Regions from separate parts of the Acinetobacter sp. X9 genome, predicted to be linked through region 4. Evidence: predicted binding sites of a transcription regulator. Region 4 holds the regulator's gene; each other region holds the start of a gene.
What was found. Region 4 encodes PhoB, which activates phosphate uptake and scavenging genes when phosphate is short. Its sites were predicted from a motif close to TGTCATNAANCTGTCATAA; they were not measured.

Region 1 (5,444 bases), 1.1 Mb from region 4:
ATATCTTTCAACATCGCTTGAGCTTGGTTATACAAATCTGTTGCAGCTTCGCCGACCACTTCATCTTCTAAAATTTTCGGGAATTTACCTGCCAAGCTCCATGAAATGAAGAATGGTGTCCAGTCAAAATACTCTACAAGGGTTGCAAGAGGGTAGTTAGTGAGAACTTGTGTTCCTAAAAGATTTGGTTTTGGTGGTACATAGCTTTCGTCAATTTTAAAACCGTTTTCAACTGACTCAGCATAGGTCAATTTTGCAGCTTTTGGCTGTTTGTTGGCTAAGCGCTCGCGAATCTTGGCATATTCCGCACGGTGCTCTGCAATAAAGTTTCCACGCATTTCTTTAGAAAGCAGAGTCGTTGCAACACCTACCGCACGTGAAGCATCAGCCACATAAATCACAGCATCGTTTTGGTACTGAGGATCAATTTTTACTGCTGTGTGGGCTTTAGAAGTAGTCGCACCACCAATTAATAAAGGAATGTTAAAGCCTTTGCGCTGCATTTCTTTCGCAACAAATACCATCTCATCTAAAGATGGCGTAATCAGACCTGACAAGCCGATGATGTCACATTTTTCATCAATTGCAGTTTGCAAGATTTTCTCGCAAGGTACCATCACCCCAAGGTCAACAATGTCGTAACCATTACAGCCAAGTACCACGCCTACAATATTTTTACCAATATCGTGTACGTCACCTTTAACAGTGGCCATCAAGACTTTACCTTTAGATTGGCTACCTGTTTTTTCAGCTTCAATGTACGGGTTGAGCCAAGCCACAGCTTGCTTCATAACACGTGCAGATTTCACAACCTGTGGTAAGAACATTTTGCCCGAACCGAACAAGTCACCAACCACGTTCATACCGTCCATCAAAGCGCCTTCGATTACATCTAAAGGACGTTTGGCTTTGAGGCGAGCTTCTTCTGTATCTTGATCAATGTAAGTGGTAATACCTTTAACTAGTGCATATTCAAGACGTTTTTCGACTGACTCATTACGCCATTCAAGGTTCTCGGCTTCTTTGGCAGCACCGCCTTGTCCACGGTATTTTTCAGCTACTTCAAGCAGTTTCTCAGTCGCAGCTTGACCAGATTCACCTTGGTTTTGGTTTAAGATGACATCTTCAACCGCTTCTTTTAACTCGGCTGGAATATCATCATAAATTGCCATTTGGCCGGCATTCACAATACCCATGGTCATGCCTTGCTTGATGGCATGGTACAAGAACACAGAGTGAATGGCTTCACGAACAGGTTCGTTACCACGGAACGAGAACGAAACGTTCGATACACCACCAGAAATCATGGCGTGCGGTAAGTTTTGTTTAATCCAACCTGTGGCCTCAATGAAATCGACCCCATAGTTATTGTGTTCTTCAATACCTGTTGCTACTGCAAACACGTTCGGATCAAAAATAATATCTTCAGCAGGGAAGCCGACATCATTAACCAAAATGTCATATGAGCGCTTACAGATTTCACGCTTACGTGCAGCGGTGTCGGCTTGACCTGTTTCGTCAAATGCCATGACAATAATCGCAGCACCATATTGACGGCACAGGCGAGCTTTTTCTACAAACTCTTCATAACCTTCTTTTAAAGAAATCGAGTTAACAACGGGTTTACCTTGTACGCATTTTAAGCCAGCTTCAATGATTTCCCATTTTGATGAGTCAATCATGATTGGCACACGTGAAATATCTGGCTCAGAAGCTACAAGGTTTAAGAAATGCACCATCGCATTTTGCGAATCGAGCATCCCTTCATCCATGTTAATGTCGATAATCTGTGCGCCAGCTTCCACTTGTTGCTGTGCAACTTCTAAAGCTTCAGCAAAGTTTTCTTCACGGATTAAGCGTAAGAATTTTTTCGAACCTGTAACGTTAGTACGTTCACCCACGTTAACGAACAATGAGTCATCATAAATATTAAATGGTTCTAAACCACTCAAACGACAAGCAGGTACAGTTTCAGGAACTTGACGAGGGGCTATATCTTTTACCGCATTGGCAATCGCGCGGATATGGTCTGGTGTTGTACCACAGCAACCACCAGTAATATTAATTAAGCCACTTTCTGCAAATTCTTTTAAGAATGCTGCCGTTTGTTCTGGCGTTTCGTCATATTCACCAAAAGCGTTTGGTAAGCCCGCATTTGGGTGCGCTGAAACAAACGTATCTGCGACATCGGAAATAGTTTTTACGTGAGGACGCATGGCATCTGCACCAAGCGCACAGTTAAAACCAATCGATAGTAAGTCACCATGACGTACAGAGTTCCAGAACGCTTCCGCAGTTTGACCTGTTAAGGTACGACCCGATGCATCAGTAATGGTCCCTGAAATCATGATTGGTAATTCACGACCAATTTCTTTAAAGACTTCTTTAACCGCAAAAATCGCAGCTTTACAGTTTAATGTGTCAAATACGGTTTCAATCAAAATGATATCTGCACCGCCTTCAATCAGCGCATGAGTCGCTTCAATATAGTTTTCTTTTAGCTCATCAAAAGTGATGTTACGAAAGGCAGGGTCATTTACATTCGGTGAAATTGAACAAGTACGCGATGTTGGTCCAAGTACACCTGCTACAAAACGCGGTTTATCTGGAGTCGAATACTTCTCACAAGCTGCTTTAGCTAAACGTGCTGCTTCACGGTTAATCTCTGGAACAAGATCTTCCATGTGGTAATCAGACATAGAAACACGTGTGCCGTTAAAGCTGTTGGTTTCAATAATGTCTGCACCAGCATCAAGATAAGCTTCATGAATACCTTGAATGATTTGAGGCTGGGTCAGAACCAAAAGGTCATTGTTACCTTTTAAGTCATGTGCCCAATCGGCAAAACGCTCACCACGGTAGTCGGCTTCTTCCAATTTATGGCGCTGGATCATAGTTCCCATTGCACCATCAATAATCAGAATGCGTTTAGCAAGAAGCGCTTTTAGGGTGGCAAGCGTAGACATAGAAAACCCCGATCTTTTATATGAATTTAAAAATGCGGCGCTATTGTAACAGAATAGTTGCGCAATTGATGAGCTATAACGACCCATCATTCACTGTAATAAATTCATTAAAAAACGACTTTTATGACAAATAAAGATCGTTTTTTCATCAAATATTCATAAAATGATCATGATATTGAAATATTTCATCTCCAATATTCGGTTTTATGACAGTTGTGGTGTTTAAAAAGTAGACGTTTAGGTGATTTTTTAGATATTTTTGCTTCAAAAATAGTCATAAAATAGATGGATGGGGATTTATGTAAATTATTGTATTTAAATAAAAAAATAAAAATCATAGAGGAAAGGTGCATCAAATGAGGTCAAAATGTGAAAAATTGACTTCATCAGGCGCCGCTTTGTCATATAATTGTCATAATTTAATTTAAGAATACAGAGGATTTTTTTATCCTCTTACCGTCTGCATGAATTCTAATCTACCCCCTGTTTCGGATTCAAAACTTGCGGCAAACCTGCAAGTCAAATCGACGAATGTACATGTCCCGACACCTAAATTTTTTATGCCGGTGTTTCTGACGATTATTGTTGCAACACTTATTTATATTGGATTTCAGGTAAGTGCTGATTTAGCACATGTACCACCTTTGAGTCTTTATTCAGTTATTCTTTTATCAACTGCACTCTTGATTGCTTTAGGCTTTGAGTTTGTAAATGGCTTCCACGATACTGCAAATGCAGTGGCAACAGTGATTTACACCAATGCTTTACCAGCACCAGTTGCAGTCATGTGGGCTGGTTTTTGTAATTTCCTTGGGGTAATGGTTGCAAGCGGCGCAGTCGCTTACGGCATTATTGCATTGTTGCCTGTTGAATTGATCATGAATATGGGTAGCGGTGCAGGTTTCGCAATGGTTTTTGCGCTTCTTATTGCTGCGATTCTCTGGAACTTAGGTACTTGGTTCTTGGGTATTCCTGCTTCTAGCTCTCATACCTTGATTGGTTCAATCTTGGGTGTGGGCATTATGAACCATCTATTGAGTGCATCGACTGGCGTAACGACCAGTGGTGTTGATATGGATCAGGTGATTAAAGTCGGTAAGGCATTATTATTTTCACCTTTAATTGGTTTCGCTTTTGCAGCGATTGTATTCTTGTTGGTTAAAACTATTTTTAAACGCCAATTAGAATTATTCCAGCCACCTGAAGGGAATAAACCACCACCAGCAATCATTCGTGCAATTTTGATCTTTACCTGTACAGGTGTGAGTTTTGCACATGGTTCTAATGACGGTCAAAAGGGTATGGGACTCATCATGCTGATTTTGGTTGGTCTGGTGCCGTTGGCTTATTCATTAAATAAAAATCTTGATACTCAGCAAGTTCAATCATTCCATCAGCTTTCTTCTCAAACTGCCGTATTTTTGAATCAAAATCAGCCAGAATTAACCGATGAAAAAGCACGTGTTATTCTGACTAAATATATTCAAACTAAACAGCAAACTCCGGAAGTTGTGCCTGCATTGGCAAGTATGACTGATCACTTGGGTGAGCGAGTTTCTAGCTATAGCAACTTAAAAGATATTCCTGAAGCTGCAATTAGCGAAATTCGTAATGACATGTATTTAAGCACCACGACGTTTAAGCGTTTGGATAAAGCAGATGCTTTACCAAAAATGGATGACTCACAGAAAAAGCTTGTGAAAGAATACCGTAGTAGCTTAGATTCATTCTTACAATACATTCCGACTTGGGTAAAAGTGGCTGTTGCTTTAGCACTTGGTCTAGGCACAATGGTGGGTTGGAAACGTATCGTTGTGACTGTAGGTGAGCGTATTGGTAAGCACCACATGACTTATGGTCAAGGGATGTCTGCTGAGCTTGTTGCAATGAGTACAATTGCAGCTGCTGATGGTTTAGGTATGCCAGTTTCAACAACACACGTTTTAAACAGTGCTGTTGCGGGGACTATGGTCGCGAATAAATCAGGTTTAAACTTTAATACCGTGAAGACAATTCTCTCTGCATGGGTATTTACTCTTCCTGCAACAATCTGCTTGTCAGGTGGTTTGTACTGGTTATTCTTACAGTTTGTATAAAAGCATTTAAAAAATTAAAGCCACTGTTCACAGTGGCTTTTTTATTTATTTAGTTTTTAAAGTTGAGACTATTTTTCATGTACATTCATCTATAAATTAATAAGTTGTTATAGGTCATCAAACAGCTTTATAGGCTGGGCTTAAAATTTTATATCAGGATATATTATGAATGCGGTTCAAATACATCAGCTAAAACAAAAATTTCCACTTATTGAAACACTTCAAGCCTATCAAGAAACATTTTGGTTTACACCTCATCGTTATCCTTTAAAAGAAGCTTTAGAAAAAGTTGGACTAACCGCTAAGGATGTAAGTGAAGCAGAAGCAAGACTAGCGCGTTTCGCACCTTATTTGGCAAAAGTATTTCCTGAAACTCAAGCAC
Region 2 (5,444 bases), 1.1 Mb from region 4:
TCAATGTTTTCTAAAACAGGAGAATACCTGAAGTTTCTAACCACTTTGAGTAGCTCGAAATAACCTCTTACTTTTTCAATAAAAAGCTGAAGATATAGGAGAATCACATAAAATTATGATATGAGTGCTCAAAAAAGCACGGGAAAGTGTACTCGAATTAAATAACGATTCGATTAATTTTTTAGCTAATACGCATAAAAAACACTCAGGTAGCCTTAAGACTTTAGTATAAGAAACACTTTTGATATTTTTTCAGCAGCTTTTTATGTCATATTGATTAAATACTTGTGGACATTTCATTTTGAGCTGCCTACATCCCATCATTTTTATTGTTTTGAACTACGATGAATACTAAACGTAATATCTATAAAGATGCTGAACATCCCTTTGCTCAATATGTCCGTATTTTAGGTAAGGGGAAAACCGGTTCTCGCTCTTTAAGCTATGAAGAAGCTTATCAAGCATTTACCATGATTTTAAAAGGTGAAGTGTTAGATGTACAGCTAGGCGCATTTTTAATGCTGCTTCGGGTTAAAGAAGAATCTATTGAAGAACTCGCGGGTTTCGTTCAAGCAACCAAAGACCAGCTTCATTTTGAGCCTTTAGATGTTGATTTAGATTGGTCATCTTATGCAGGTAAGCGAAAACACTATCCATGGTTTTTATTAGCCGCTCTTACGCTTGCCCAGCATGGCCATAAAATTGTTATGCATGGTGCGTCAGGTCACACGCTTAACCGTGTTTATACAGAGCAAGTCTTAGAATATCTGGGTTATCAAATTTGTCATTCTGAACAAGAAGTTCGTACACAATTAGCAGAGCAAAATTTTGCTTACTTACCACTAGACGTGATTTCACCAGTTTTAAGCGATTTGATATCTCTAAGAAATGTCATGGGATTGCGTTCACCTATTCATACTTTGGCCCGTTTAATCAATCCTTTTAACGCTAAGGCTACCTTACAAGCAATATTCCACCCTGCTTACAGAACTTCTCACCAACATAGCGCATTACGCTTAGGCTATCAAAATAGTGCCGTTATTAAAGGCGAAGGTGGTGAATTTGAACGAAACCCAGATGCTAAAACACTCATTTGCGGTATTAAAAATGGTGAGCTCTATGAACATGAGTTGCCAAAGCTCACACCTGAACGAAGCCCAATTGAAGAAGAATTAGATTTAGCAACTTTTAAAGCAGTATGGCTTGGTCAACAGCACCATGAATATGGAGAAATAGCCGTAACAGAAACCATCGGAATCGCGCTATATACGATGGGCGTTGTTGCTAGTTTTGAAGAAGCGATGCAAAAAGCAAAAGTGTTATGGAATACACGAAATTTAAGCAATCTTAATTCGTAGTTAACAAATGCTATCGTGAAGGTCGACATGGATGTCGACCGTATCACTGGGATACAGGAAGTATCGTCAGTGATACAAAGGATTTTTGGTTACTTTTGATCCTTCAAAAGTAATAAAAGCCTATATGCTATAACTTATGAAAAACATGCTATATAAGGCTGTATGGAATAACCAAAAATAATTTTCTGTCTTATTAAGTTTTAAACAAAACGAATAGGTTTAAACTCTGGCTCATGCTTGTGATGATCATCATCACACTCTTCGCCTTCTTCTTTTGTACCACGGTCAATATAACCGCTACGCTGATCTTCTGGTAAGTTCTTTAACTCCCAAGCGATTACAGCCTGCATACAAGTCTCACGCTGCTCTTTAGTTAAAACAACGCCATTTGGCCATTTACCAATTTCTACTGCTGTTTTTAAACGCTCTACAATTTCAGGGTTTAAAACAGATAGCATTTGTTCAATATTCATGATTCATCTCTTTGAAAAGATTCAAAATCTTGGTTCCAACCAAGTTTGGTACGGCAGGCCATATAGAAATCATAACCTGGTGGATGCAATAAACTTAGTTTAAATGGGTGTTTACGGATGTGTAAACTGTCTCCAACATTGAGCGAGACACTATGTTGCCCATCTGCACTCACCATTGGTAATACCCGATTTTCGCGAATAACGATTTTAATTTCGCTTTGACCACCGACTACGATGGGACGTGATGACAATGTATGGGGATGCATTGGAACTAATGCAATAGCATCCATACTTGGATGTAAAATTGGGCCACCACCTGACAATGCATAAGCCGTTGATCCGGTTGGCGTCGAAACAATTAAACCATCACTATGTTGGCGGTAAACATATTGACCATCAATATTAAGTTCGAAGTCAATCATGTGTACCGATTTACCCGAATGCAAAACCACATCATTTAAAGCAATCGCGTCATAAATGACTTCACCATTTGTTCGTACTTCCATTTCAAGTAAGAAACGACGGTCGAGCTGGAAATGCCCTTGAAGTACTTGGTCAAGTTTGAAAATGGCTTCTGAAGGTTTGATATCAGTTAAAAAACCCAACCGCCCACGGTTGATACCAATAACAGGCGTATTGTAGCGAACTAAAGCTCTAGCAGCGTGGAGTAAAGAACCGTCACCTCCAACAACTATGACTAAATCAGCAACTTCACCCAATAAATGACGACTTACAATTTGTGCATGATCATAAGGCACTAATTCAGCAGTTTCCTGATCAAAAATGGGGTTTAAGCCTAGGTTCAACAAATGATCATGAATTAAACATAGTGTTTCTACTACTGATGATTTATCTGGTCGACCGATTAACCCGACGTTTCTGAAGGACTTATGTGAAATTTGCACGAATGAGTAAGCTCCGCTGCGATACTTGGCTATAATAACATTAACCTGATTAATTTAAAAAAACATAACAACAAGATGCTGTAAAATTCAATCTAAGTTTTCCAATTATTCACAGTTTTATCATTGCAAATTGATGACAAGCTATCGCATCATTACAGGCATTGTTAGGGTTTTATCTCATTTTTATGAAGTTTGAACGTGGTATCGGTTTCTTTGCACTAATCTTTTCCATTTTGGTCATTGGTGCTTTTATTGCTCTTAGTATCTATCTGATTCGTTTAGATAATATTATCCGTGAAAAATTTGAAGGACAACGGTGGGATATTCCCGCCAAAGTGTTTGCACGTCCTTTGGAAATTTATAATAACGCACCTATTACCCAAGCAAATTTCACTCAAGAATTAAAACTCTTGGGTTACAAAACTTCAAGTAATTATGACAAGTCTGGAACCTATGTTGCTCAGGGTAGCAATATGTATATCCACACGCGTGGTTTTGATTACGGCGACAGTGTTGAACCCGAACAAGTCCTAGAGTTAAGTTTTGCAAATGACCAAGTTGCTGAAGTTAGAAGTACAAAACCTTCTTCAACGGGTGTTGCGCGACTAGAGCCACTTCTGATTGGAGGGATCTACCCTCAACATAATGAAGACCGTGTTCTCATTAAACTGAATAATGTCCCTAAACCACTTATTGAAGCTTTAATTTCAACAGAAGACCGTAATTTCTATCATCATCACGGTATTTCAATTCGTGGTACTGCTCGTGCATTGGTGAGTAATATTACAGGCGGAAAGCGTCAAGGTGGTTCAACCCTAACTCAACAATTAGTTAAAAACTTCTACCTTACACCTGAACGCACCTTAAAACGTAAAGTTAATGAAGCATTAATGGCTTTACTCATTGAGCTGCATTACAGCAAAGATGAAATTTTAGAAGCTTATTTAAATGAAGTGAATCTAGGCCAAAATGGTAGCTACTCAATTAATGGCTATGGTTTGGCTTCTCAATTTTATTTTGGTTTACCGTTACGTGAACTTAGCGTTGCACAGCAAGCTTATTTAGTTGGTTTAGTGCAAGGCCCTTCTTTATATAATCCTTGGAAAAATCCTGAAGGTGCAAAAAAACGCCGCGATACCGTGTTAAATAACATGCGTGTAATGGGTTATTTAACTCAAGCAGAATATGAAGATGAAATTGCACGTCCTTTAAATGTGTTAAGTAAGCCAAGTTTAGGCCCTGCAAAATTCCCTGACTTTTTAGATATCGTGCGTCGTCAATTACGCACAGAATATCAAGAAAGTGATTTAACTAATCAGGGCTTACGTATTTTTACGACTTTAGACCCAATTACTCAAACTCAAGTTCAAAATGCGTTTAAAGCCTCAGTAGACCGCTTAGCAAACAGCAACCCATCACGTTTGAAAAATTTACAGGGTGCTGTACTGATTGCACATCCAGAAAACGGCGAGCTTGTTGCTGCTGTTGGTTCTACACAAGACTTTACTGGTTTTAACCGTGCTGTAGATGCAAAACGTCAAGTCGGTTCTTTATTAAAACCTGTGATTTATTTAAGTGCTATTGAATCTGGGCGTTACAACTGGGCAACCCAAATTGAAGATGCGCCGATTAGTGTCCCTGTAGATGGTGGCAAAAGTTGGACACCTAAAAACTACAGTGGTGGCGGACATGGTGTAGTCAGCCTGAGTGAAGCTTTGGCAAATTCATATAACCTATCTGCTGTGCGCTTGGGTCAAGAATTTGGTCTATCGACATTTACCAATAATCTAAGAAAGTTTGGTGTTGAGTCGACCATTCCTGCCTACCCTTCTATTTTCCTTGGGGCAGTCAATATGTCACCAATGGAGGTTCTGGGAATTTATGAGAACTTTGCTACAGGTGGCTTTAAATATCCGACTCGTGCAATTCGATCTGTCGTAGATGCGAATGGTCGCCTGCTTGACCGTTATGGCCTGAATGTTCAACAAACCATTGATCCATCTGTTGGTTATATCATGAATTATGGTCTACAACAGGTCATGTCTTCGGGTACTGGTCGCGCAGCTTATAACAGCTTGTCTCCAGCTTTAAAATTGGCGGGTAAATCAGGTACGACTAACGATACACGTGACTCATGGTTTGCGGGTTACTCAGGTAACCACGTTGCTGTAGTGTGGTTAGGTTTAGATGACAACAAAGTGACTGGATTAACAGGTTCATCTGGTGCATTACCAGTATGGATTAATGTGATGAAACAATTACGTCAAACGCCTGTAAATCTACGTCAACCAGACACAGTACAGTGGCAGTGGATTGACCGTGCAACGGGTGATTTATCTGCTCAAGCTTGTGATGGTGCTATGTATATTCCGATGCTAACGCATACGGTTCCGCACCGTGCTACGCCATGTGGAGCACCTTATTATCAAGTTGATCCAACATATACGCCACAAAGTGATAACACAATTCCTGACTCTCAGGATGATAATACCGACAGTTATATTCGTGAAAGTGAAAACCAGATGGAACAAGATCTGTCAAACAACTCACGAGTAATTTCAAGTGGTAGTTATAACAACTAAGCGTTAACAGGAAATTAGGATATGTTGAAGAAAGGTGTTTTTTATATTGGTGCTGTTCTTATGGTCGGCTGTACAACTCTGCCCGATCATTCTGACTCCAAAGAGAAAACACCTACTCCTCCAGTC
Region 3 (5,444 bases), 1.9 Mb from region 4:
CCAACTTTTAAAATAGGTAAGGCTTGAGTTGCACCTTGATCTAACCAACGTCCTGGCATATGGCTAACACGAGTAATCCCCACTTTTAAAGCACTAGAGTTTGCCAAATATACAATATGTGGTTGGAAACAAACGCTATGGGCAAAGTCATCTTCACGACATGTACCTAAATGATAGTGACATGTTTCAGGTTTCATAATGCAAAGGTCACATTCTGCTTTGGTCTTAAAACATTTAAAGCAGTGGCCTTGAGAATAAGACTTTGGTGTTTTAGTGCCACAAGAAGTGCAATAAATATTACCTGTCCATTCGATTTCTAGTTCTTGTCCTAAATTAAAAGGAAGATCAATTTCTGAACGGTCTAATACAAATTTGTATTCAACATTTGCCTTGGTTGTCTGTTGATCAGTTACACTAGCATCTTTTAGGCCTGCATGCATTTTATGGCAAATGCCTTGTAGTTCCATAAAGTTTAAACTCACATCTTTCAATTAAGGGTTGCAGTTATGGCTGAACAAAATGTCATCACTTCTATGCTAGACGATTTATCAAACGAACAGCCCATTCATACTGCACTTTGTATTGGCCAGAAAATTGACCAGAATAACGCAATTCAATGGCACTATTTTACCGTAACTGAGCTTTTAAGTCTGCCTTTTACTCAGCGTTATGACTTGGGTTTTGTATTGTTTGATACTGATGAAATGCAAAACATCAGCGATGTACAAAAATCACAATTATTAGTAAAGCTAAGAGATTTATTAGCGAAACGAATTGTAGTGGTAAGTAAACGCAGTGATGAGCAGTTATTACGTTCTTTAGGTTTTACTCAACTTATTGATAAAACTTCACATGATAGTGATTTTGCTTTATGGCAATTTAATATATTGACTTATAAACATGTTCCAGACTGGTTTAATTCAAAGTTCTGGGCGAACCCGGAAAACTGGAATAAATTCCGCTGGTAAAAGGGCCTTAAATCTCTTTCAAAATTTAACAATTTGGTTTTTGCTGTCTTAACAAGAATCCGCGTATGCTCATGTATAAACCATACATAAGAGTTACACATGACTAATTTAAGCAACATTGTAGAAGTTTTGGCTAAGCAGGCTTTAGGTGGGAATCAGCAAGCGTCAGGTCAAGATGGTTTAGGTGGAATTTTAGGTTCAGTACTCGGACAAATGGGGGGCAATACTTCTTCGGGCGCTCAAGGTGGCCTTGGAGGAGTATTAGGTTCTGTATTAGGGCAAGTGACTGGCAATAACAGTACACCTCAAACAGGTGGCGGTGTACAAAGTTTATTAATTGCAGTTGTGCCTTTAATTTTAGGTTGGGTACAGCAACAAGGTGGTTTACAAGCTGCATTAGAAAAGTTAAAAGGGGCTGGTTTAGGAAGTCAGGTTCAAAGTTGGGTTGATCCAAATCAAAGTAATAGCGAAGTTCCGACCCAACAGTTACAGAGCCTATTTAATCCGTCTGACATTGAACAAGTTGCCGAGCAAGCTCAAGCGCCCAAAGAACAAGTTTATGGTGCAATCGCATCGGTTTTACCTCAGGTCATTGACTCTTTAACACCTCAAGGTGACAGTACCGATCATCAAGAAGCAAACCAAGATATTCAAAATGTCATGAATCTTGTAAGTGGTTTTTTAAAATAAGATATAAATCTTAAAAAAGCCGATAAGTTTTATATCGGCTTTTTTTACTCAGGAAAAAAAATAAAAGGGCATAAGCCCTTTTATTTTAGATCTGAATCAAACATAACTGATTAGAAGTTATATTCGATACCAGTACCTACAACAGTTTGTTTGTCGTCTTCTTTAATCCAGTCGCGTTTTTGTTGAGCAACGATACCGTAGAAGCGAGCTTGTTTGTTGATTTGGTAATCAAGACCTAAACCGTATAAGTCAATTTTACGATCTTGTTTACCGCTTACTTGTGTTTCAGCAGAAGCGTATTCTGCTTTCACTTTAAGTTTAGTGTTAGGAATTTTATAAGCAGCTGTTACTGCATATGCTTCTTCTTCTAAACCTTTGTAGTTTGTATAGGTATCTGTAGTTTTATCAACACCATCTACACGCGTAGTTTTTGACGTTTTATAAGCAGTCAAGTCATCAGTAGGTTCAGCGTGTTGCCATAAAGCACCTACAACAAAACCAGATTTAGCAATATCATAAGAACCAGTTACACGGTAAGCATCGGTATAAACATCTTTTAGACCGTAAGCTGCATATTTACCTTTAATACCAAAGTCACCAGCAGCAGCAATTGCTAAACCGATATCTTTGTTTTCGTAACCAAGCGATGTTGATACAGAGTCAAAGCTATCATTTTTGCTGTCTTTACCAGTTTCACCCGGTTTGCTATCAGAGGTGCTTTCACCAGTTTGAGCCATAATATTGAATGTTAAACCAGCTAATAATTTAGGGTCTAATTCAAAACCGATCACGTTGTCTAAACGGTTTTCACCGTACATGATATTAGTAATGTCTAAACGTGTATCGTCATTAAAGATGTCTTGGTTACCACCAGCAGCTGTTTTGAAGTAAGAATCATACTTACCTACTTTTAAGGTACCAACACCTTCAGTTTTTAAACCGATAAAACGGTTACGAGCGCTAAGGTCAGTATCAGAACCTGAACCATCAGTAGAAATTGCCCATTCAGCTAAATAAACAGCAGATAACTTGTCAGTTAATTTCTCTTCGCCTTTTACCCCAATACGAGAAGAGTTTGAGTTAACTTCGGTAACGTCACTTTTACCATCGAAATTTTTATTATCAACTTGGTTAATAGAAACATTTAGTTTGCCATACAAAGTTGGCGCTGCTTGCACCGCGTTTACGCTCAAAGTTGCAACTGCGGCAGCGAGTAGCAATTTCTTCATTGAGATTTCTCCAAAAGGTATTTAAAAATGGCGTATGCCTAGCTAACTATTTATTTTGTAGTTGACTTATGTACAAAAAGTTACAAAAGCTCACCAACTTGCTAAGCAGTATCGGCAAATTTTGTGACAGAGAAGTGAAGAATAAATGACAGTTTTATGACGCTTAAAATTTAGAAATAAATTAGTTGTTTTCATTTTTTGATAGTTTTTAGACGAAAAAAAGCGGAGCCTAAACTCCGCTTTAACTATCTAAAAATCAAAGAGCTGCTTTAATTTTTTCAGCTAATTCTTTAATTTTTTCTTGATCTCCTAACTCAACAGCATGGCGTCCAAGATGATGCACATTTGTTGGAATTAGGTGAAAATGAACATGTGGAACAGTTTGTCCTGCTGCTGCTCCAGAAAGTTGCATCAATACGATACCTTCCAAATTGAGCGCTTTTTCCATTGCCTTAGCAATCTTTTGAACAATTTGTATAGTATAGGCTGCTGCTTCAGCAGGTAAGTCCAGCAGTGTTACAGCATGTGTTTTTGGAATAACTAATGTATGGCCATCGGCTTGAGGCATAATATCCATAAAAGCTAGAACTTGATCATCTTCATAGACTTTTATCGCTGGAAGTTCTCCACGTAAAATTTTTGCGAAGATATTTTGATCATCATATGCCATGTATTATTCCTTTAAAATTATTTACATTTCAATTCTTTTTGACGTTCTTTAATAGCGTCAAGACGTTGTTGCTCTTTATCAGAAAACTTTGGTTTTGTCGTATGACAGTTTTCATTACCATATTTTTCTTTAGCATCAGGATCTTTAAAACAAAAGCCTTTTGACGCATAAATCAAATTGTAATCATCTTGCAATTTTTGACATTCTTGCTCAGGTGTTGCAGCTTGTACGCCAAAACTAGCAATGCTCACCATGCCAGTAAAGACTGCAACCATAAATTTATTCATGAGCTTTTCCTCAGTTAAAGGTATGAACCTGTACTCAATATAAGGTTTCTTACCAATATTTCAATGACTATTAATTACTCAAGTGTCATTTTGGTTTGAATTTTGGGCAAAAAATGAATAAAATCTTTATATATCAATGTTTTAAAAATAAACAATAAAAACAAAAACTTAACTAAATTTTTATATATCTTTCCATAATTTAACTACTATCTAATACCTTGTAATTGCTCATAATGAAGGAAATAGGGAGCTTGCTTCTATTAAATAAAAAATCAAAAAGTTCGTAGAAAAGCCATATTCATGACTCATCTTTTGCTGAAAAGACAGCTTTAGTTTGAATTTTGGTCAATGGAAAAGAAAGATATTAATGCCATGATCAAAGAACAAAGCGTGATAATTATCACATTTTGTATTTTAGGATTAGGTGGAATTCACTAGGCCAATTTATTTTAGACGGAAATGGGCTTCTCTTATTGAAACAGAGATAAAATTATTTTCGACTTTTATTTAAGATTAAAATTCACCTGAAAGATGCATTGATTTTACATATTTAAAGTCTTATTATATGCCCCATAATTGCTGCGTTTGATAGTTTTTGTTTTTATAGCCCATTTCTCCAAATGAAATGGGCTTTTTTATTAAAGTTATTTCGAATCATTAAAATTTAGTATTTTATATTGAGAATAAGTTCGCCTTATATTTGGATTTTGTGACATAGTATAAATGTTGCTTTCATAATTGCCCTGATAGTTACTTTCTACCCCTCATACCCTTACACATAGTAATAGTATATTCATCATACTTCCTTAAAGGATCTAGTCATTCGTTAAGACTAAATATTAAAGGAATAGGTGAGTGATGCCACAATTTTTACTAATTGCTGAAAGAGTTTATAAAAAGTTTGAAGAGCAAAAGCTTTTCTCAGAGGATGTAATTGGGCACTTAAATAGCTTAGTTAGTATTATCCGGCAAGAGATAAGAAGTTCACCCTATCAACTAAAATATAACTTTATTGATTTTGAAGAGTGTTTAAATAAACCCGCACAGGAATGTAAAGTTAAACTCGATATTAGCTTAATGCCAACTTATAAGAATAAAAGTGAGTACATTATGTGGTTGGCAAGTTTTATCGAAAAAATTACTTTAGGTGGAAGAGAAAAGTTTCCACCACTTACAAATAGTTTACTACCGAGCTGTATAGTGACTAATCCTTATGTAACAAAACTGGAGCAGGCCAAGGCCTCTTCTGAAAAAAGTGCACAGATGATTGTAAATTACTTTAAATCATCTGATTATAAAAAAGTTAATAAAGTGCCTACACAATAAAAATAATAATTTTCTATTAAAACAATAATATTATAGGTAAATGTACCGTTATATGATCGTCTATTCCATCCACGCAAATAAAAGCAATAGGTTAAATTGTGACCTTATTCTTAAATTTGCGTTGATCTTTCGGTGAGCCATTTCGCTAGTTGTGGCCAGAACTCCAGCGCACTTGCCTGACTCGACATGAGGCCTAGATGACCGCCAGGGATGAGAGTAAATGTGACATCTTGGCTACTGGTTAACTGACTTAATGGTTGAGCTGCATCAGCCG
Region 4 (5,444 bases):
TGGTATTCAAATGATTACGACCTCAATGGCGGGTTTAGTTATTGTTGGGTTGGTTAACCATTATGGTTCACATGCTACAGCAGCGTATGGTGCAGTGAATCAGGTGCTCAACTACATTCAGTTTCCAGCGATTTCGATCTCCATCGCAGCCTCAATTTTTGCAGCGCAAGCGATTGGTGCGGGTAAATCAGATCTACTCGCACGTGTTACACGCACCGCTTTAGGTATGAACTTTTTATTTACAGGTGCCTTAATTGCACTTGGTTATCTATTTTCAAAATATTTGATGGCTTTATTCATCACAGACCCAACTGTGGTGGTATTAGGTCAACAGCTTTTGTTTATTGTACTTTGGGCAATTTTATTCTTTGGCGCAGGTGCCATTTTTGCATCTATCATGCGTGCGAGCGGCACCGTGACTGTTCCAATGCTAATTAACATCTCTGCCATTTTATTTATTGAAATTCCATGTGCTTACTGGTTTAGCTCAATGTGGGGACTTAAAGGCATTTGGGTTGCCTATGCCTTGGCATTTGTCAGTCTATGTATTATTCAAGGCTTGTATTATCAATTTATTTGGAAGAAAAAGACGATCAAAGTTCTTATTTAGAACCATCCAAGCCACATAAAAAAAGCCATCATTTGATGGCTTTTTTTAATTTAAAACTTATTTCATCCATTTGGTCACAACGGTTGAAGCGCGTTGATATCCTGTTGGGAACAAACGCTGCAATGCATCAAGAAATTTTGCATCACTACCAATCAATAAACGGCGTTTATTTTTCAAAACAGCATCCAAGATTTGACGAGCCGCTTCTTCTGGTGGAGTACGTAGGAACTTATCAAAGTTTTGAATCGATTTAGCTGGGTCCATACCTAAAGTACTCAAGCTATCACTCATTTTTGCAGCTTTAGCAATATTGGTGCGAATTCCCCCCGGATGTACGCACAAAGAACTCACACCACTTTTTTCAATATCTAACTCTTGGCGTAATGATTCGGTAAAGCCACGTACAGCAAATTTAGTTGCGTTATAACCAGATTGAGTCGGTTGAGCAGTCAGACCAAATAAGCTCGAGATGTTAATAATGTGCCCATCTTGAGTTTGCTTAATGAACGGTAAAAATTCTTTAGTACCGTATACGACACCCCAGAAGTTAATCCCAACAATCCACTCTAAATCTTCGTAGGTCGCGCCTTCGACAGTCGAACCTAACGCAACACCAGCATTGTTAAAAATCAGGTTAACAGAGCCGTGATCTTGTACTGTTTCTTGCGCCCACTGCTTTACCGCTTCACGGTCAGACACATCAAGCTTTTTGGTAGTAACAGTAATATTGCTGTACGGCTTTAAAAGCTCGACAGTTTGTTGTAATCCTTTTTCATTAATATCACTCAACGAAAGATGGCAGCCCTGTTTTGCCAAAAGAATTGCTAACTGTTGCCCAATGCCAGAACCCGCGCCCGTAATTGCAGCGACTTTGTTTTTAAAATTTTTCATTGTCCATCCTTTGTTTTTCGATTTGCACAACCGGTTCATTGCATGTGCACTTTAGACACCTTCAATATAATTTTGACAATACACATTGTCAATATAGTACACTGTAATTTCAGATAGAATGGCACAATTCTGCTGAGGGCTTTATCATAGTGAGCATATTTGGCCAAAACCTATAAATTAGGAAACCATTCTTTAGGAAACAATTTATTTATGGCGACTAACGACTCAACCAGTAAAAAGAAAACAAAAAGTGTGAGTAAAGAACGTCAGTTCAAAGGGTTATCTCTATCTGAACGTAAAGAGGCACGCCGTGAAAAACTGATTGAAGCAGGTATTGCGACCTACGGAACGCTCGGTTTTTTTTCAGTGACGGTAAAAGATGTTTGCCAAGAGGCAAAACTCACAGAACGTTATTTTTATGAATCATTTAAGAAAAGTGAAGATTTATTCCAAACCATCTTTTTAAAAATGATTGAAGAATTACAGCAAAATCTGATGCAAGCCGTGATTAAAGCTGCACCCGATCCAGAAAAAATGGTCGATGCGGGTTTAAGAGCACTGCTGACCACCTTAAAAGATGATCCAAGATTAGCTCGTATCATCTATGTCGATGCCGTTTTGGTACAAGAATTACATAATCAAGCCACCATTCAAGAAACGCTTGCGCAATTTGATCGCATGATTCAGGCCTTTGTTATGCTAACCATGCCGCAAATTCAACACCATGAAAATGAGCTCTCTTTAATCGCAACTGGCTTGAATGGATATGTCACTCAAATTGCGATTCGATGGGTCATGGGAGGATTTGAGCAGTCTCTTGAGCAGGTTTTAACCGCATGCCGTATTGTTTTCTTATCGCTATTAGCCCAAGTTTCAAAATAATATTAAAGTTTTTTGACAGCTAATAATCTAAAAAACCGGTTAAGCAATTATGGTAATAACCCATTGAATGAATTTAAGAAGTTTAAAGTTTATATGTCATCATTTGGTCATGCCTTTGCCTCGGTTTTGTCACAAATTATTGCTAAATTCAATTTTATAGACTTTTCTGCAATGAAATTGTCATAATTAATCTTTGTAATAAGCCTGTCATAACTACAAAACGGTTCACCGTTAAATCTATAGGATATTGCGCTGTGAAAGATGACTATATTTTAATTGTCGATGATGAGCTCCCTATTCGTGAAATGATCCATACTTCTTTGGACATGGCAGGCTTTCAGTGTTTACAGGCTGAAGATGCCAAACAGGCTCATCAAATTATCGTCGACCAACGTCCGGCGCTTATCTTGCTTGATTGGATGTTACCTGGAGGCGTAAGTGGTGTGGATTTATGTCGCCGCTTAAAACGTGATGAGAACCTAGCAGAAATTCCAGTGATTATGCTCACCGCTCGTGGAGAAGAAGACCATAAAGTACAAGGTCTTGATGCGGGTGCAGATGATTACATGACGAAGCCTTTCTCAACACGGGAACTGGTTTCACGTATTAAGGCAGTTCTACGTCGTGCAAATGCATTAAGTGGTGAAAAAACAATTGATGCCAATGGTTTAATTCTTGATCCTGTAAGCCAGCGTGTTAGCTTTGGCAACAGCATTTTAGATATGGGCCCAACTGAATATCGCTTACTTGCGTTTTTTATGACCCATCCAGAACGTGCATATACGCGTGCCCAGTTGCTCGATCAGGTATGGGGCGGTAATGTATATATCGAAGACCGCACTATCGATGTGCACATTCGCCGTTTGCGTAAAGTTTTAGAACCTTTTGGTGTAGACCGATTTGTTCAGACTGTGCGTGGAACTGGCTACCGTTTCTCAACACGTGCAGATTTAGCCGCAGGTTAACCAAGATTTATGTATGAACCCTACCCCGTCCCCGAACAGGTACGTGAACAAAAACTTTCCCGCTACAGTAGTTTATGGACGTTTGCCAAACAAGATTTACGGCTCTTATTATTTTTTCTAATTATTGCCGGTTTAGTCGGTTTAGGTGTCGGGTATTTCTGGAGTTGTATTTTTATCGCCTTCGTAGTGTTTTTTACACTCCAGTTGCGTTCTTTATATCTGGTCAATGACTGGATTGCCAATAAACCTTATGATGTGCCTCCAAATCTTAACGGGATTTGGGGTGCATTATTATTTAATGTTTACCGTGCTCAGCGTCAGGAACGAATTGTTCAGGCCGAAATGGTCGGTTTAATTGACCGAGCTCAGTCTTCATTAGTTGCCCTTGCTGAGGCCGTAGTTTTAATTGATGACCAACATCAAATCGAGTGGTGGAACCCTGCTGCTGAACGTTTGTTAGGAATCAGCCCTCTCGATCGTGGTCGTAACTTATTAACGATTTTGCGCCAGCCTACTTTTATAGAATATTTTAACAATATTGATCAGGCACCTGACGGCATTAAGCTGCATTCCAACTTTGACGATGACCGTTATGTGCAGGTTAAGCTCACAAGATTTGGTGGAGAAAGTCGTTTATTGGTGGCTTACGATGTGACGCGTATGCATAACCTTGAGCAGATGCGTAAAGACTTTGTCGATAATATTTCGCATGAACTTCGTACACCATTAACCGTACTGAGTGGTTATATCGAAACCTTTACCGATCAGGAAGATATTAGCCCACGCTGGAAACGTGCATTTGACCAGATGCAATCACAAACCAAGCGTATGAATGCTTTGGTCAATGATTTACTGCTATTATCGAATTTAGAAAATAATAAGAAAATCGCAAAAAATCAGATTATTGAAATGCCGAGTTTAATGAGCCAACTCTTTGATGATGCTCAGGCCTACAATGCCGATTATGGACACACGCTCAATTTACACATTGATAGCCACTGTGACTTGATAGGTTCCGACATGGAAATTGCTAGTGCATTTAGTAACTTAATTACGAATGCCATCAAGTACACGCCAAAAGGTGGAACCATTACCATTGGCTGGCATGATGATGGCGAACATGCTTACTTTAGTGTACAAGACACGGGCATCGGAATTAATCCTAAACATTTACCACGCCTGACTGAACGCTTCTATCGTGTGGACAGTGACCGTAGTCGTCAAACAGGTGGTACAGGTTTAGGCTTAGCAATTGTAAAACACGTGCTGATGCAACACGGTGCGTATTTAGATGTGCAGTCTAAAGAAAACGAGGGATCAACATTTACCGCAGTTTTTCCAAAAGAAAGACTATATAACATGACCTAAAACTATTCCCTGCACATATAAAAAGCCGACTCATGAAAAGTCGGCTTTTTTGTATTATTTAAACCAATTTACTTAAGATTCGAGCAATACGATTTTGTCTGATTTTTCTCTATTACATTTAAAAAGTGAGTGGCAAAAGTATTACTTTGACGCAGTGCATCGCGATGATCTCCGCCATCAATCGTTTGATATATAGTTGGTTTTTTTAATTTACATAACTGCTGATAATAAGCAGATGTGCCTCTAGGGTCGACTAAATGATCTTTAGAGCCCTGAACAATCATTAACGGCACAGTCGGCACCATATTTTCAATTGACTGTTGTTTTAGATAAGCCAGAAGAGGTTTTAAGTCTGCATTAGGCAGAAATATGCTAGAAGGAGACTTCTTCAAATCAGATTGAAGTTCAGATAAACAGCGACTGCGCGCTTGAGTTAGCACCGCATTCATTTCTGCACTGACTAAGTTTTCAGGAACAATACTTGGTTCTGCTGCTTGTGCTCCCAATAACACAATCGGGAAAAAAGCGGCCACACTAGGTTCTGGGTTCGGATTAGTTTTCACATATTCTGCAATGCCTTCATATTGATAGCCGCCTGGCGCAAGAGCAATTGCCCCTTTTAAATCTAGTTCAGGTGCATCTTTTTGACCATAGGCAGACACTGCAATTGCCGCAGCCCCTCCTTGACTGTGCCCCATCACCAACCACTGTTTATTAAAGCTCTTGGG

Region 1: the regulator PhoB is predicted to act here: its motif matches at 3,366-3,384, upstream of ACYU0V_RS13655 (inorganic phosphate transporter).
Region 2: the regulator PhoB is predicted to act here: its motif matches at 2,857-2,875, upstream of ACYU0V_RS05890 (NAD(+) kinase).
Region 3: the regulator PhoB is predicted to act here: its motif matches at 3,031-3,049, upstream of ACYU0V_RS09395 (porin).

What each region holds. Positions count from the first base shown of each region.
Region 1 is NZ_CM142679.1:2,859,961-2,865,404, reverse strand. Features, by position in the region: gene metH (methionine synthase) at 1-2,966, opposite strand, end outside; gene ACYU0V_RS13655 (inorganic phosphate transporter) at 3,431-5,062, shown strand; gene ACYU0V_RS13650 (D-serine ammonia-lyase) at 5,228-5,444, shown strand, end outside.
Region 2 is NZ_CM142679.1:1,240,732-1,246,175, reverse strand. Features, by position in the region: gene ACYU0V_RS05900 (glycosyl transferase family protein) at 345-1,358, shown strand; gene ACYU0V_RS05895 (YeaC family protein) at 1,559-1,831, opposite strand; gene ACYU0V_RS05890 (NAD(+) kinase) at 1,828-2,736, opposite strand; gene mrcB (penicillin-binding protein 1B) at 2,922-5,318, shown strand; gene ACYU0V_RS05880 (tetratricopeptide repeat protein) at 5,340-5,444, shown strand, end outside.
Region 3 is NZ_CM142679.1:1,973,529-1,978,972, reverse strand. Features, by position in the region: gene ACYU0V_RS09410 (DUF2797 domain-containing protein) at 1-467, opposite strand, end outside; gene ACYU0V_RS09405 (DUF6231 family protein) at 507-968, shown strand; gene ACYU0V_RS09400 (YidB family protein) at 1,068-1,658, shown strand; gene ACYU0V_RS09395 (porin) at 1,769-2,887, opposite strand; gene ACYU0V_RS09390 (HIT family protein) at 3,144-3,557, opposite strand; gene ACYU0V_RS09385 (YARHG domain-containing protein) at 3,575-3,844, opposite strand; gene ACYU0V_RS09380 (hypothetical protein) at 4,703-5,170, shown strand; gene ACYU0V_RS09375 (alpha/beta fold hydrolase) at 5,281-5,444, opposite strand, start outside.
Region 4 is NZ_CM142679.1:115,032-120,475, reverse strand. Features, by position in the region: gene ACYU0V_RS00565 (MATE family efflux transporter) at 1-610, shown strand, start outside; gene ACYU0V_RS00560 (SDR family NAD(P)-dependent oxidoreductase) at 668-1,501, opposite strand; gene ACYU0V_RS00555 (TetR/AcrR family transcriptional regulator) at 1,712-2,383, shown strand; gene phoB (phosphate regulon transcriptional regulator PhoB) at 2,638-3,348, shown strand; gene phoR (phosphate regulon sensor histidine kinase PhoR) at 3,358-4,716, shown strand; gene ACYU0V_RS00540 (alpha/beta fold hydrolase) at 4,785-5,444, opposite strand, start outside.